One region of the Bacillus capparidis genome, then DNA from elsewhere that is predicted to be linked to it. Evidence: riboswitches for the same ligand, from Rfam matches in the RefSeq annotation. Region 1 holds a riboswitch; each other region holds the start of a gene.
What was found. Region 1 has a riboswitch for thiamine pyrophosphate ahead of tenA (thiaminase II). Riboswitches for the same ligand answer to the same signal wherever they lie in the genome.
Positions count from the first base shown of each region.

Region 1 (4,166 bases):
GGATTTTTGATTCCGATCTTCTTTGTTATGGTCGGGGCGAAACTAGATCTTTGGTCGCTTTTTCAAAATCCGAAAATACTAGCTCTTATCCCGCTGTTATTTATTGCATTATTAATCAGCAAGCTGCTTCCTGTCATGCTTTTAAAGAAATGGTTTGGAACGAGGCAGGCGCTTGCTGCAGGGTTTCTTTTAACATCAACCTTGTCGCTGGTGATTGCAGCAGCAACGATCGGAGAACGGCTAGGGCTGATTGACAGCCAAATGTCAGGCGCGCTAATATTAGTCGCCGTCATTACGAGTATCATCACACCAATTGGGTTTAAGAAACTTTATATAAAAAAATCCGCAAAAGAGCAGAAACGAAAGATTGCTTTTATCGGTGCCACTCAAATGACATTGCCGGTTACGCTGGAACTAAATCCTGATCGGTATGAAGTTCGAGTGTATCATGTGTACCCGGAAAATGCGGAAGAGAAAATTTCTGACTCTGTTTTCGATATTCACCGCTTACCCGACTACAAGGAATCGACACTTCGAGATCATTCTATATATGAAGCAGATATCATAGTTGTTGCTACAGGAGATGAAAGTCTCAATAGCCAAATTGCTTCTTTTGCAAAGGAAAATGGTGTAAATCGTGTCATTGCCAGCACCGGCTTTCTTTCTGAGGTAAATGAACTAACTGACAAAGGCATTGAACCCTTTTCTATTCCATTATCCGGGCAAATGCTGTTAAAGGCGTATATTGAAGCGCCTGAAATTTTGAATGTGCTAAGCGGTAAGGATGCATCCTTGGCTCAAATTAATATGAAGAATAAATCTTATGATGGAGTGATGCTGAGGAACTTTCCGTTTAAAGGCGATCTCGTTTTTGTAAGAATTTTTCGAGGGTCTGACAGCATCATTCCGCACGGAGACACTGTATTAAAAACAAATGACAGGCTGATTATTTCCGGCTCGCGAAATTATATAAATGATTTAAGGAGCCAATTAGAAGTCTATTAGTACAAAAACTGTTTAATTTGTGATAAGATATAGGTAAAACTTATAGTTAAACCACTAGGGGAGTCCTTGTTTAAGGGCTGAGATGAAAGTGAGACTTTCGGACCCTTATGTACCTGAACAGGTTCAGACCTGCGTAGGGAAGTGGCGAGGCATTTGCCATCTACTTTATCTATGCAAATACCAAACCACTTTTCTTCGGAAAAGTGGTTTTTCTATTTTTAGGGGGAAAACGAATGAAATTTTCGGAACATTGCAGAAAGAACGCCGCAGAGTGGTGGGAGGGCAGCTTCATCCACCCATTTGTAACAGGGATTGGTGAAGGGACGCTGCCTCTAGATAAGTTTAAATATTACGTTCTCCAAGATTCCTACTATTTAACTCATTTTGCCAAGGTCCAATCATTGGCGGCGGCCTATGCTGACAGCCTGTATGTCACGAGCCGGATGGCTGACCATGCAAAAGGAACCTACGAAGCTGAACTTGCCCTTCATCGGAAATTTACTGAGCTATTAAAGATCAGCGATGAAGAATTGGACGCTTTTCAGCCGTCACCAACGGCTTACTCCTATACCTCTCACATGTACCGTTCTTCAATGGGAGGGAATTTCGGCGAGATTTTAGCAGCCCTGCTGCCTTGTTACTGGCTCTATTATGATGTCGGTGAGCATCTGAAGGAATGTACGCCTGATAATCCAATCTATCAAGAATGGATTGCAACCTATGGCGGAGATTGGTTCAAATCACTTGTTGAAGAACAAATTGAGCGCTTTGACGAGTGGGCCGAGAAAAGCACAGAAGAAGTGAGACAGCGAATGAAGCAAAACTTTGTAACGTCATGCTACTATGAATACAAATTTTGGGATATGGCGAATAAAAAAGAAAATTGGTCCGTTACTGAGTCTAAAGAGGTGGAACAGGGTGCAGATTCACTTAATTACCGATGACCGCCATACGATAGACCAATTGATTCAAAAGGTATCCGATTTGCAAGATTCGATCGATTACTTACACATTCGCGAAAAAACGAAGAGTGCAAAAGATGTGGCGAACTTAGTGAAACAGCTGATAAATTCCGGATTTGACAGAAGTCAGCTGGTTATCAACGACCGGGTTGATGCGGCTGTGCTCGCTGGAGTCAATCAAGTACAGCTTCCATCACATAGCTTTGATGTGAAGGAAGTAAAAGCTAAATTCCCCTATTTAACTGCCGGCGTTTCAGTCCATTCTGTTGAAGAAGCAATTCAAGCCGAAAAAGACGGCGCCGATTATTGCCTGTTCGGTCATATCTATCCGACAGGGAGCAAATCCTTTGCACCAGGCAGAGGAACAGAAGCATTGCAGGAGGTTGTAAACGCCGTAGCTATTCCAGTCATCAGCATCGGCGGAATAACGGGAGAAAAAATCGCTGAGCTAAAAAAAATAAAACCGGCAGGAATTGCGGTGATGTCCGCTATACTTTCAGCTGATCATCCGCGACGAGCAGCAGAGTCATTTGTACAACTGCTAAAGGAGGAACAGTAATGGCAACGCATTACGATGCAGCGATTATCGGAGGGGGCATTATCGGCTTATCTACTGCCTATCATCTTGCGAAAAAAAACGTCAAGGTTGCCCTGTTTGAAAGCGGAAAAGTTGGAAAAAAAGCATCTCAGGCTGCCGCCGGAATGCTTGGTGCCCATGCAGAGCTGGAAAAGCCAGGTGTATTCTTTGATTTCGCAAGAGCCAGCCAGAGCAGGTACCCGACTTTGGCAGAGGAAGTAAAGGAAATCAGCGGAATTGATATGAACCTGAAGACTGGAGGAATCTTAAAGCTAGCTTACTCCAAGGAAGATATAGAAAGTGGAAATCAAATGAATAGACTCGATTCTGTCGTTTGGAAAAGCAAGGAAGAGGCACTTGCCATGGAGCCTTCTATCAGCGAAAGTATTCTCGGTGCGAGCTTTATCGAAGATGATATTCAAGTAGAGCCAACGAAAGTTTGCAAGGCTTTCGCAAAATCAGCAAGGCTTCTTGGGGCAGATATTTATGAATATACGCCAATTACCGCGATTGATACGGATTCTGCAGCTATTACAATAAAATCGCAAAATGAAACATTTTCAGCGGATCAATTGATCGTTGCCTCCGGAGTTTGGAGCGGGCATTTCTTTCAGCAGCTCGGACTTGAGAAAAAGCTGTATCCTGTCAAAGGAGAATGCCTTTCAGTTTGGAATGAGGATATTGCGCTTGAAAGAACGCTCTATCATGAACATTGCTACATCGTACCGCGAAAAAACGGGCGGCTTGTTATCGGAGCGACGATGAAGCCTGGCGATTGGGATGAAGAGCCAACCTTAGGAGGAATTGGAGCCGTCATGAAAAAAGCTGCCTCCATGCTTCCAGCTGTCACACGGATGAAAATAGACACCTTTTGGGCAGGACTGAGACCCGAGACAGAGGACAGTACACCATATATCGGAAAGCATCCGAATGACAATCGAATCCTATTTGCAGCAGGGCATTACAGAAACGGAATTTTGCTTGCACCGGCAACGGGGAGCATGATTTCTGACCTCGTTCTCGGCAAGAAGGTGAATCAAGAGTGGGAAGATGCCTTTGCGATTAAGGACAAGGAGAGACAGGTCATATGATGATTCAATTAAACGGACGAAAAATAACAGTTGACAATGGCATTACAACGGTTCAGAAGCTTTTAGAAGCCTATCAATTAGATAACCGAATCGTCATCGTTGAAAAAAACAAAGAAATCATTGACAAATCAAACTATACAGATGAACAGCTTCAGGAAAATGACGTTGTCGAGCTCGTTCATTTTGTAGGTGGAGGGTAAAAAAAATGTTAAAAATCGCTGATAAAGTATTTCAATCCAGATTATTTCTCGGTACCGGAAAATACCCTGATTTCGAGACCCAAAGAGAAGCAGTCGAAGTCTCTGAGGCTGAAATTTTAACCTTTGCCGTGCGGCGAATGAATATCTTTGAAGAATCGCAGCCGAATTTTTTAGAAGCGCTAGATTTATCAAAGTATACGTTATTGCCTAATACAGCTGGGGCGAAAACAGCAGAAGAAGCCGTAAGAATCGCGAAGCTATCAAAGGCTTCGGGATTGTGTGACATGATTAAAGTTGAGGTAATTGGTTGTGACAGAACTTTGCTGCCGGA
Region 1 is NZ_JAFDST010000001.1:146,949-151,114, forward strand. Features, by position in the region: gene JOC74_RS00735 (monovalent cation:proton antiporter family protein) at 1-1,005, shown strand, start outside; TPP riboswitch at 1,052-1,162, shown strand; gene tenA (thiaminase II) at 1,239-1,949, shown strand; gene tenI (thiazole tautomerase TenI) at 1,924-2,526, shown strand; gene thiO (glycine oxidase ThiO) at 2,526-3,635, shown strand; gene thiS (sulfur carrier protein ThiS) at 3,632-3,835, shown strand; gene JOC74_RS00760 (thiazole synthase) at 3,841-4,166, shown strand, end outside.

Region 2 (4,166 bases), on a different contig from region 1:
ATCAATAAGCCCCCAATGAAACCACGTATGCTCCCCTTTTCCAAAAAAGATCATCGACGTTGATGACGTGATAAAAATAAGCAGAAAAGGAGCCGCGATTAGCAATAACCGCTTCCATGGATGGCCTGTAAAAAACAAATAGAGCAAGATGGTACCGAACATCACATTGATGATCACGTTGATATCATGAATAAACAAAATCAAAACAAACAGGATCACCATACTGCCAAATTTTAAGCTGGGATTTACTTTATGCAGCCACGTTTCTTTAAATGCAAAATCAAATGGCATACTTGTCCTCTCCTAACGAGCACTTTCTATTTTTTCGGCCGTTAAATCGTCCTCTATCAGCTTTCCATTTTCGATCAACCAAGCCCTGGACGCAAAATGCTCAACGATGTTCATATCATGCGTCACCATCACGATCGTTGTGCCGCTCTCCCGGAGTGCTTCAAGCTGCTCGAGGATAGCAAACGTGTTTTTCGCATCCTGGCCAAATGTCGGTTCATCCAACAGTAGGATCGGCTGTTCTTTGACAATCGCGGCAGCAACCGATAATCTCCGCTTTTGTCCCATTGATAATTGATACGGATGGTTTTGCTTGTGATCCTTTAGACGAAAACTCTCAAGCAGCTCGTCCACTCGGGCAGAAATCCTTTCCTCACTCCATTTTTCTAATCGAAGTGTATAGGCGACTTCCTCATAGACGGAATTGGTGACGAATTGAAATTCAGGGTTTTGAAACACAAAGGTCACGTCATCGGTCAATGTTTTGATTTTTTTATGATCCCGGTCAAATATGGTGTAGGAGCCCTTTGTTTTAATCAAATCCATGAGAGCGTGCAAGAGCGTGCTTTTCCCCGCTCCATTTTTTCCAAGGACGGCGATCCATTCCCCCAGATAGACATTCGCTTGCCCTACATCTATTTTTTTCTCTTTCCCTCGAAATCCTGCAAACGCGGAAAGAGAAATGGCCGTTTTTTCTTGATTGATGCTTTGCTTCGGCGCAAGTTTCCGGCGAGATTCGATATAATCGTTCCATACGTTCGGGTACCATATTCCTTGTTCAATCAGTACGTCCTTGAATTCTGCAAACACTTCTTCTTTGGAGCCGTCTGCGATGATCGTTCCCTGATCACTAAGCAGAATCACGCGATCGACGAAATTAACAATTTCTTCAATTTTATGCTCGACAATGATGACCGTTTTCTCCTCGCCAACCTCTTTGATCGTTTGCCAAACCTCTTTCGTCCCTTCTGGATCGAGCATAGCAGTCGGTTCATCTAGGAATAAGACATCCGGCTCAAGCGCCAGCACTGAGGCAATCGCCAATCGCTGTTTCATACCGCCTGACAAGGTTTGAATATTCGTATGAAGATTGTCAAAGTGAAGTCCGACTTGTTGCAAATAATGCTTCATCAAGCGTTGCATCTGTTCCCGGGGTATTTGCAGGTTCTCAAGAACAAAGGCGAGCTCTTCATCGACATAGGGCATACAAAATTGTGTATCAGGATCCTGAAACAAAAAGCCCCAAGAATCAGGAACCGTCACTTCCTTTGCTTTCATTGGTACTTCCACAGAATTCGGGATGAGTCCCGTCAATACTTGCAAAAGCGTGGATTTTCCTGAACCAGATGGACCCAACAGCAATACTTTTTCTCCTTTACGAAAAGAAAGGGAAAAATCCTTGAATAACAAGGATTCCGCCCCCGGAAATTTCAACCGCAAGTCCTTTACATTCGTCAAGGATGTCATAACACCCACCTCACAATTAATCCAACGCTCGATAATCTTTACTTGAAGCCGGGCGAACAAGGTTGGTAACGCCTGTCTTCTCCAGCGCTTGGACAATTAGATAAGCAAAGATTCCGGCAATGATAATCGAACCAGCGACTCTAAACCCAACATAAAGCAGCAAATTCCAAGGCGCCAGGTCGCCGATATACCCGTAATAATAGTCGATCACAAGTGAAGCTATCGCTGATAACACAGCTGCCAAAGAAACAGTGAAAAGATCATACCTTTTATAACGGAAAGCAGCGAAAATTAGTTCAGCCGCCAGACCTTGACCCAAACCGAATATAAGTGTAGCTACTCCCCACTGGCCGCCAAAAATAAATTCTCCATGTGCCGCAGCAACCTCCGCTAATACAGCAACACCCGGTTTACGAATAATTAAAAAAGCAACAGTTGCTGCAATAAACCACATCCCATAAAGCAGCTGATCAACATGAAGCCCGACCGTTGAAACCAAGCTGTAAACAGGTCCCCATAATTTATAAACTATCCCGAAAATAAAAGCGATAATAATTGTAACTAAAATATCAGTCAGCTTTAATCCTTTTTGCATGATGGTACATCTCCTTTTTTTCTTAGATAAATAAAAAAACCACTTTCTTACCAGCAATAAGAAAGTGGTTGTATTGGAAAATAATGATAGACATATAGATCCCGCAACTCCACTTCCCTACGCTGGTATAAACCAGATCAGGTTCCAAGGGTCTTAAAGTCCTACTTTAATCTCAACCTTCTAAAAAGGTCCCCCTAGCGGATAATTCACTGATTCACTTGTATAAGCACTACCTTATCACTTTTTTAGGAAATGTCAATTGTACGGTTTTCCATTTTATGATCTTACTGCAATTAGGTATTTGTACTTATCAGCATCTCTTTTATCTCTATGGCTATCTCTAATGAAGGAATCGCATCATCAATACTCAAGCTTGTCGGAATATCTTTCTCGCAGCACTCCAGTACGTGCTTAATGGCTTCTGCATAACAATCACTATTCTCTACTTTGACTTCTTCCTGACCGTCGTTCGTAAATAGCTTTAGAGACATTTCACTTCTATCCTTATGTCCATTCTCCACGTACTCTACCGTTGCATCTTCAAAAACGGCTTCATAAGCAACAGTGAACGGATGGTAACCTGGCATCATAGAAGAGCATTGGACCTCAACAACTGTATCATCATAATGGAAAAGTGCATCAACGTGTGACGTTCCTGCTTTCCCATTGAGACCGGCAGCTGTCATCTGCTTTGGACTGCCTATTAGCCAAGTGACAAAATCAATCTCATGAATCATGAAATTGGTTGTGATGTGGTTCAGCCCTAAATCGCCCCATAACGGAGGAGTCTTTCTTTTCAAGTGCAAAGCCTTTAACTTCCCATATGTATTTTGCTGGGCAAGCGAATAAATATATTGATAGGGTTGTTCGAATTTAATAAATTGATCAACAAAAACTTTTCTCCCATATTTGTCAGCTGCCTGCTTCATCGCGATGGCATCCTCAAGGGTTAACGCAACAGGTGTCTCACAATAAACATTCTTTCCATTTTTCAAAGCATCAATGACATACTTTTTATGTAAGGTGCTTGGAAGGCAGACATCGATTAAATCGATTTCTTTGTTCGTCATAATGTTATCAATATTGTTGGTAGCTGTTATTTGCAAATCTTGTTCAAGTTTTTTAAGTTTCTCTTCGTTTCTCCCGAAAATGATAACTGAATCGACGTTTTCCGTTTTACGATAAATGTCGGCGTGATAAGAGCCAAAGCCTGTTCCTAGTATCCCTACTTTCATATGTGCATCTCCTTTTGGTTTAGTAAGATAAGTATATCAGTCTATTGGTGAAATAACCTAGAATAGGAAAAAATTGAAGGTTGTTAGATTCTTAGATAAATAGATCAAAATAAGACCGTACAAAATCATAAGGTAACAAACCATTCTTAGCACTTTCTATTAGAAACATAAAATAAAATTTCCTAATTTAAAGGACTTTTTACCTATTTGTTGAAGTGGTAAATAGAAGGTGAGGTGAATGCAATGATAAGAATGGAACGAATCATTGTGAAAGAAAGAGACCTCGATATTCTAATTTATAGTGTAGGAAATAGGTATGAAGCTCATGCTGCTAACACAAAAACTGGACAGTTAAGTATCGCAAGAGGAGTGGAAAAATGGAGTACAATTACAGAAGGAATTGAACGGGTATTGAGACCGATGAGATCATAATCACCTATAGAATCCTTTCAAATACCATCAACATCTCAACGGGAAAATCACTACATATCCGAAATGAAAATCATTTGCTTAGAAGATCCACTCTCCATGAGGGAATGGAACTTCCACAAATCTTTCGTGATAACTACGTCTTGGATTAG
Region 2 is NZ_JAFDST010000002.1:591,892-596,057, forward strand. Features, by position in the region: gene JOC74_RS10020 (energy-coupling factor transporter transmembrane component T family protein) at 1-291, opposite strand, end outside; gene JOC74_RS10025 (ABC transporter ATP-binding protein) at 304-1,755, opposite strand; gene JOC74_RS10030 (ECF transporter S component) at 1,772-2,350, opposite strand; TPP riboswitch at 2,448-2,556, opposite strand; gene JOC74_RS10035 (Gfo/Idh/MocA family protein) at 2,644-3,585, opposite strand; gene JOC74_RS10040 (hypothetical protein) at 3,829-4,017, shown strand.
Region 2: it holds a riboswitch for thiamine pyrophosphate, as region 1 does, so the genes downstream of both, JOC74_RS10030 (ECF transporter S component) here and tenA (thiaminase II) in region 1, are expected to answer to the same signal.

Region 3 (4,166 bases), on a different contig from region 1:
TGCTCCTAGTTATCAATAAATTGATTCGTGAAGGCTTTACCTGTATCAATTTTTTTATCCAGCAATTGATTTTCGACCATCCAGTTGGCGTAATTTTCCCATACCGCTTGATCCTGGATTCCCCATCTATCTGCATTGCCTTGATACTGCTTGCTCAACCAGTCTTGGCTTTTATGAACAAGATCTTTGTTCAAATCCGGAACCTGTTTTACAAGCAAATCTGCTGCTTCTTCCGGATTGTTGATTGAGTCCTTATAGCCTTTTTTTGTTGCATCCATAAAGGCTTTGACAGTTTCAGGATCGGAATTAATAAGCTTCTCGCTTGAAGCGATGACAGGTGTATAATAATTTAATGCAGGATCTAAGTCTTTTAAATAAATAAGATTTAAATCGATCCCCTGTCTTTTTGCTTCAATGCCGTCCCATCCGTAGAAAATCCATTCAACATCTGCATCTCTTCCAATAGATTTAAAGAAATCTGTAGCACCCAAAGTCACATTTTCGATTTTTTCATAATTTGCATTATGCTTTTTCATGACTGCTCGTAAGACAGCTTCTTCTGACTCTGATCCCCATCCCCCATATCGTTTGCCTTCAAATTGTTTAACCGAGGTGATGCCGCTTTTCTTTAAAGAGGCAAAGGCCGATGTGTTTTCTTGAATAATGGCAGCGATTGACACAATCGGGATATCGGTTGATCTTGCCTGAGTGACCGATTCTTGATTCGAAATGCCAAAATCGGCATTTCCTTTGGCAACCACTTGTTCCACACTCATACCATCTCCGGGTTCAAGAATTTCTAAATCTATTCCATTCTCTTTATAATATCCTTTTTCTTTTGCTACATAGATTCCTGTATGATTTGTGTTAGGAAACCAATCGAGCATAATGGTTACTTTTTTTAGGTCTCCATTTTTTCTTTGCTCAGAATTTTGCTGCCCGCATGCTGAAAGCAGCAATACGAGAATACTAAATAATACATACGTTTTGCGCAGTTTCATTTTATCAAAAAACCTCATTTCTTTTGCTTGTGTTTCCATGGCATACAAGCTCTTGCTGCAAGCTGAATGCTGCTGTAAAAAGTCAGGCTTAATAACACGATAATGACGATGATTAAAAATACCCGAACGGTTTGAAAGGATTGCGTTGCCCTTGTTAAAGTAACTCCCAGCCCCTTGCTTGCCCCGAGCCATTCAGAAATAACGGCTCCCATTACGGCGTATGTACCTGAGATTTTCAGACCGGTAAAGAAAAACGGAAGCGCAAACGGAAGCTTCAGTTTAAATAGAAGCTGGTAACGGCTCGCACCGACAGACTTCATCATGGCAAGCATGTCTTTGTCAACCATACGCAAGCCCTCAATCACATTCATAGCTATGGGAAAGAAGCAGACGAGCGCTACGATAAGGAGCTTAGGTACAAAACCAAAACCAAACCAAATAATAAATAATGGCGCAAGCGCAATAATCGGAATCGTTTGCGAAACAACGAGAAGCGGGCTGAATGTTCGATACAAAACGTCGGAAGAATCGAGAATAATTGCAAACCCAACCCCCACGACGACGGAAAGAAGGAGCCCTGTCAATGCTTCAAATAATGTAGGAAAAATATGATCGGAAAATGCAAAATTTCCTGTGAAAAATTCTGTAATCACGAGATGCGGAGCGGGCAATATCCAAGCCTCAGTCTTCGTGATAAGGACAAACAATTCCCATAAAAGAAAAAATAAAAAAACCGAGCTTACCGGCAAAACGATATTCCGAACGCTATCCCATTGCGTGCTAGCGGTATTTTTCAACCTTTTCACGAATTGTCACGCCCCCATCAGGCCGATAATGGATTTTCATATGGGTCATGACCTCAGTGGCTCCTGCTGCTATGCAAGCATCTTGAGCCTTTTTGACGATTTCCAGAAGCTCGTCCATTTCACCTTCCATAACCGTCTCCATCGCACCGACTTCATAAGGAACGCCGGAAGCGGCAACAACTTCAATTGCTTTGTCGACTAATTCATAGACCGGGATTGTTCCAGATTTGGGCAATACTTGAAATGCCAGATTTATCGATGACATATACTCCTCCTTCTAGTGAAGAAGAGCAAGTGGAAAATTGAGAGGAGGATCGCTATAGAAAAGTCATTCACTTTTGTTATAGAGTATCCCTACGCTGGCATTACCCAGATCAGGTTTGTGGGTCGATACGTTTTCGCATCCTCTCAGCCAAGTTCACTTAGCTCCCCATATTATTTACCATTGTACCTTACCATGATTCTCGACGCTTGTAAATCAGCTAAAGCCCGCCATCAAGGCATTTCCATTCAAAACAAGCAAACCAATTTTGATAGATTCTCCAAAAAAATATCTTCAAAACGATACGATAAACTAAATTTTTTTGCATATTCAGCCATTTCTTTGAATGTAATAATAGAGAGATGATAGAGAGGGGAAAGAGAGAATGAATGCGTTTTTTTTAATGCTATTGTGCTACTCCCTGTCAGTAATAAATTTATTGATGGGGTATTTCGAGGCAATAAAGGTGTGCGATGCAGAAGGAAAAGTGAATGGCAGAGGAATGATATTTTATATTCCGCTTGGTGTAGCTTTCGCCATTCTCTCATCCTATTTTTTAAATTCGATTAAATAATTCGTTACTTACTCAGCTTCGCTTCAAGCAAAGACAGATCTCTCCAGCCAAAGGCGATTTCAATATGGTTTTTCTCAGCGATCGTAAAGCTATCTTTTGCTACTTTTTCTGGTTCTAGGGAAAGATAGAATCCAATGGAAGGATTTTCATCCAGCACCCAGACCAACATGTTTTGATACCCGTTTTCTAAGAGATATTTGACACCCTCTTTTACTAATGCTTTTCTCGCACCCATTTTTTGCTTTTCTTTAAACAAATAGATTGCATATAGCTCACCATCATAGTTGTGTTTTTTTGTCCGCTCGGGACCGAACCCGGCAAACCCGAAAATCCCTGACTGATCTTCAGCGACAAACACGCTTTCAAACGAATTATCTCTCTACATCTTCTCTCTATCTTCATAATTTAATTGCGCAAGATATGTATCAGACACTATGTTTTTATATGTCGTTCTCCAGCTATCCACATGTACCTTGGCGATTTCTGCCGCATCCTCTTTTGTTGCTTTGCGAATGTTGAACATCATAAATCACTCCTTTTTACTTTAGCGAAAAAGGCAGCCCGTCGACTGCCTTCATCTTATTCTATTGTTTCCTTGACCGCTTTGGATTTATTGATACCGATGCCGATTTCATCCAAGCTTTGTCTAACGTTTCCTTTTCCAGAAAAATTTTCGATCAGTTCTTTCACATCAATTCCTGAAGAAGCCTTCAAGCTTTCCTGCAAGGAAGACATCAAATTGGTTGCATAACCGGTCACTCTGTTTGCCCCGCTGTTTTCACCGCTGCCGCCGGTATCAACAACCGTAATTTTATCAATGTTGGAAAGTGGCGCAGACACCTGCTTCGCATATTCAGGCAGCATTCCTATAATCATATCGAGAATAGCAGCTTGGCCGTATTTCTCAAAGGCTTCAGCGATTTTTTCTTTTGCTTCAGCTTCTGCAAGTCCTTTCAGGCGTATAACTTCTGCTTCCGTTTCTCCTTTTGCTTTTTCCGCTTCCGCTTTCGCAATTCCATCCAAACGCACTCGTTCTGCTTCAGCGCGAGCCAAGGCTTCAGTACTATACTGCTTAGCATCTGCTTCTGCATACTGGCGTGCTTTGTGTGCAGCAGCTGATTGTTCGACAGAGTAACGATCGGCATCCGCTTTTTTCTTAACCTCTGAATCATACTGCTTTTCTCGGCGAAGAATTTCTTTTTCTTCCAATTCAATTTGTTTCTGCCGCTCTATGATTTTCACTTGCATTTCCTGCTCGGTCACTTGCTGTCGCGCCCTGGCAGTTTCAAGATCGTATGCTTGGTCTGCGCTTGCTCTTGCCGTATCCTGCTCCCTGCGGTATTCAGCCATTTTCATCTGATTGATTTTTTCAGCTTCAGCAATTTCCGTCGCTCGTTCCAGCTCGGATTTTTTCGCGTCTTTTGAGGCTTCCGCCCGCTTAATTCTTGTTTCTTTATCTGCTTCTGCTGTCGCGATGTCCGCATCTCGTTTTACTTGCGCAATCCGTGGTTTTCCTAGTGACT
Region 3 is NZ_JAFDST010000012.1:5,366-9,531, forward strand. Features, by position in the region: gene JOC74_RS23170 (ABC transporter substrate-binding protein) at 6-1,001, opposite strand; gene JOC74_RS23175 (ABC transporter permease) at 1,016-1,807, opposite strand; gene JOC74_RS23180 (MTH1187 family thiamine-binding protein) at 1,782-2,072, opposite strand; TPP riboswitch at 2,142-2,250, opposite strand; gene JOC74_RS23185 (hypothetical protein) at 2,455-2,643, shown strand; gene JOC74_RS23190 (GNAT family N-acetyltransferase) at 2,648-3,001, opposite strand; gene JOC74_RS24225 (hypothetical protein) at 3,023-3,166, opposite strand; gene floT (flotillin lipid rafts scaffold protein FloT) at 3,223-4,166, opposite strand, start outside.
Region 3: it holds a riboswitch for thiamine pyrophosphate, as region 1 does, so the genes downstream of both, JOC74_RS23180 (MTH1187 family thiamine-binding protein) here and tenA (thiaminase II) in region 1, are expected to answer to the same signal.

Region 4 (4,166 bases), on a different contig from region 1:
TCGATGACATCGTTTAAAAACTGAAATAAAAATGAAGAGAGAGGGAAATAAAACGATCCCCTCTCTCTTATTATTTGGTGCTCATTTTTTAATAAATCCTATTATACATCCACGTGATTACTCCAAATGTTACAAAGGCGGCAAGCGTTACAAAGACAACATAACCAAGTCTTGTTTTCGTCATTGTATGTTTGTCATAGAAATTAGGGCTTCGATCGAAAAACCAACCGACAGTTCGACAATCATAAGAAGAACTACAAGAAAAAAGTTTTTCACAAGCTTCATCTTAAACCACCCTATTTGCTTTAACTTAATAATAACACAAATTCCCATTCGTTATTTATAAATCTTACTCCCGCCTTCGACGAATTCCTTCGCCTTTTCCTTGAGGCCTTCGTCAATCGCTTCCTGTGTATCAAGATCATTTTCCTTCGCGTAATCTCTAATATCCTGGGAAATCCTCATGCTGCAGAATTTAGGTCCGCACATGGAACAGAAATGAGCCGTTTTCGCCCCTTCTGCCGGCAAGGTTTCGTCATGATATTCTATTGCCCTCTCCGGATCAAGAGATAAGTTAAACTGATCTCTCCAGCGGAACTCAAATCTCGCTTTCGAAATTGCATCATCTCTGATTTGCGCACCTGGATGTCCCTTTGCCAAGTCCGCGGCATGGGCTGCGATTTTATACGTGATGACTCCCTCTCTTACATCGTCTCTGTTAGGAAGGCCTAAATGCTCCTTAGGCGTCACGTAACAAAGCATCGCCGTTCCATACCAGCCGATCATCGCTGCTCCAATTGCTGACGTAATATGGTCATAGCCCGGCGCAATATCTGTTGTCAATGGCCCAAGAGTATAAAACGGGGCTTCCTTACAAATTTCCATTTGTTTATCCATATTTTCTTTGATTTTATGCATCGGCACGTGTCCCGGCCCCTCAATCATCACTTGGACATCGTGTTTCCAGGCGATTTGCGTCAATTCCCCAAGGGTTTCGAGTTCAGCAAATTGGGCTTCGTCATTTGCATCGGCAATCGATCCCGGCCGCAAGCCGTCTCCTAAAGAGAACGCAATATCGTATCTCTTCATGATCTCACAAATCTCTTCAAAATGGGTATAGAGGAAGCTTTCTTGATGATGAGCCAAGCACCACTGAGCCATAATCGCCCCTCCCCTGGAAACGATTCCGGTCACCCTTTTAGCCGTGAGCTGAATGTATCGAAGGAGAACTCCGGCATGAATTGTGAAATAATCAACACCTTGTTCAGCTTGTTCAATCAGTGTGTCTCGGTATACTTCCCACGTTAAGTCTTCGGCTACCCCGTTTACTTTTTCAAGAGCTTGATAAATCGGAACCGTTCCAACCGGTACCGGGCAATTACGAATAATCCATTCCCGGGTCGTGTGAATGTCCTTCCCTGTCGAAAGATCCATCATCGTATCTGATCCCCAGCGTATCGCCCACGTCATTTTCTCAACCTCTTCCTCTATGGAAGAAGTCACCGCTGAATTCCCAATATTCGCATTAATTTTTACGTGGAAATTTCTCCCGATAATCATCGGCTCACTTTCCGGATGGTTAATGTTTGATGGGATAATCGCGCGTCCTGCTGCCACTTCATCCCTGACAAATTCCGGTGTCATATTTTCACGAATGGCGATGAATTCCATTTCGGGAGTAATGATCCCTTTTCTTGCATAATGGAGCTGAGTCACATTTTTTCCTTGTTTGGCACGAAGCGGCTTTCTGATTAAGCCCGGATGGTCCGCTTCATTGCTCACTGTACGATATCCATTATCCTCCGGTTTAACCTTACGTCCTTCATATTCTTCAACATCATCTCGTTCACTAATCCAATTCGAACGAAGCGGCTTTAAACCTTCCTGAATGTTGATGTGTTGATTTTTATCAGTATATGGTCCGCTCGTATCATAGACTCGTACCGGTGCATTTGCTTGTTCCCCAAACGATCCGGTGGTACGGCTTAATTCAATCTCTCTCATTGGGACTTGAATGTCTTGTCTTGAGCCTTCCACATACACCTTCTTGCTCCCTGAAAAGCTTGACATAATTGAAATGTTTGTTTGCTGTACAGATTCTTTCTTCACTTTCCTTCCTCCTTTTTATTATGTTGAAGGACAGGATCCAGAATAGCACCAACACGAAAAAACCAGATCCAAATGAAAGGACCTAGTTTAAAGTCAGTAAAAAAGAAGTAGATTATTGGATACAATAATCTTCATAATCCCTTACTTCCCCACGCTGGTACGAACCAGATCAGGTCCAAAGGGTTAAGAAGCATTCAGCGCTCCTCTCTCAGCCCGCAACTTTGGGCACCCCTAGTAAACTATTAATTTCTTCAACATGGTATCACGTTTAAGCAAAGAAGAAAAGGGTACTTTTTCACCATTTGGAATGTTTTTGCACAATTTTTTGAAAAACAGGGAGGGAAAAAATGATTTACTCTCGTTAAAAAAACAACCTAAACAGCATCGGAATAGTCTATTTATCCCCTAATTATTAGTAATTAATAAGGTTGTTATTAGGGGAAACTAAAAAAACAAGTGGGAGGAATCATGATAAAAAGGTTTGTGATTGTGTTAGTTGTTACTTTTACGGCAAGTATGTGTTTTAACTGTGAGGCAGAAACTGTTTATACTCCTCCTATGAATTCAAGAGAAGAATTGTATCAAGATATTTTTGTTTCATTGCTTAGTGTTGAAATTGATAAAGCCGTAAACGAATACTACAAAAAGGTTTTAAACTACTCACCTATGGTTTACCCATATCAAGTGTATATAGAGAAAGCAGAACGAATAGGCGAATATCGACGATTTGAATTTACAGTAATAATAAAAGTGACTCCAGTTGTAGGACCACATATTCAAGTTGGACTAGACAGACTAACATTATATATCAATGGGAGTGGACGAGTTAACCTTAAAAAGTATGAACATTTAAGGGACTATGAATTGCCTGAACACTGGCAGCACATATTAATACACTAAGAGGAGAAAACCTCCTCTTTTCCCACATAGAGATGCACGCCGGGCAATTACTAGCAGAGAGCAAGAAAAGAGAAGGAGCACTTTTCTCCAATTTTCTTATTCAAAAATGCATCAAGATAAATTTTCAAATAATATCTAAAGGCATCTTTTTTCTCGGTTCTGGGAAAGCCTCATCAATACGATTCAAATCTTCTTGAGTCAGTTCAACCGAAACCGCTTCTGCATTTTGATAAACGTGCTGCTCTTGCACCGCTTTTGGAATGGCAATCACATGATTGGATCGTATAGTCCAAGCAAGGGCTATTTGAAGTGGCGAAACATTATATTTTTCAGCAATCTTATTTACATTATCATCACTGAGCAATTGTTTTCGTAATGATCCTCCTTGGGCGAGAGGGCTATACGCCATAATCGGTATTTTATGATCTTTATGCCAAGGCAGTAAATCAAAATCAATTCCTCTCGAGCCCAGGTGGTATAAGACTTGGTTCGTGGCACAATTCCTTCCGCCCTTTGTATTCCAGAGTTCTTCCATATCAGCCGTGTCGAAATTGGAGACTCCCCATCGTAATATCTTTCCTTCTTTTTTCAATCGTTCCATCCCTTCAATGGTTTCTTCTAATGGAACACTGCCTCTCCAATGTAATAGGTATAAATCCAAATGGTCAGTGCCAAGGCGATTCAAGCTATTTTCGCATGCAGCTGAAATATTTCCTAATCCTGATTTTTGCGGATATACCTTTGAAACGAGAAAAACATCGTCGCGATTTTCTTTAATAGCTTCGCCAACGACTCGTTCAGAATTTCCCTGGCCGTACATTTCAGCAGTATCGATCAGCTTCATGCCTAAATCAAGCCCGAGCTTCAGTGCCTTAATTTCTTCTTGTTTCTTTTTAGGGTCTTCTCCCATATACCATGTCCCTTGCCCAATAGCGGGAAGGCAAGTTCCGTCCGGCAAAGTAACGTTCCGGTTTTCTAGCTTGTTTCGTAATGCTATTTTTTTATCGTTACCCATCTCGAATCAGTCCTTTCTGAGGGTGAAGCAAAAAGCCAACGATTAACCGTTGGCTTTTGCTTTTAGACTATACTTGTTGTTTTGTCGGAGGAGCCATAAATTCAGGACCTACATGCTCGTCAATTGTGGTATCTAAAATTTT
Region 4 is NZ_JAFDST010000006.1:57,216-61,381, reverse strand. Features, by position in the region: gene thiC (phosphomethylpyrimidine synthase ThiC) at 337-2,109, opposite strand; TPP riboswitch at 2,239-2,352, opposite strand; gene JOC74_RS19600 (DUF3888 domain-containing protein) at 2,578-3,009, shown strand; gene JOC74_RS19595 (aldo/keto reductase) at 3,134-4,024, opposite strand; gene JOC74_RS19590 (aldo/keto reductase) at 4,092-4,166, opposite strand, start outside.
Region 4: it holds a riboswitch for thiamine pyrophosphate, as region 1 does, so the genes downstream of both, thiC (phosphomethylpyrimidine synthase ThiC) here and tenA (thiaminase II) in region 1, are expected to answer to the same signal.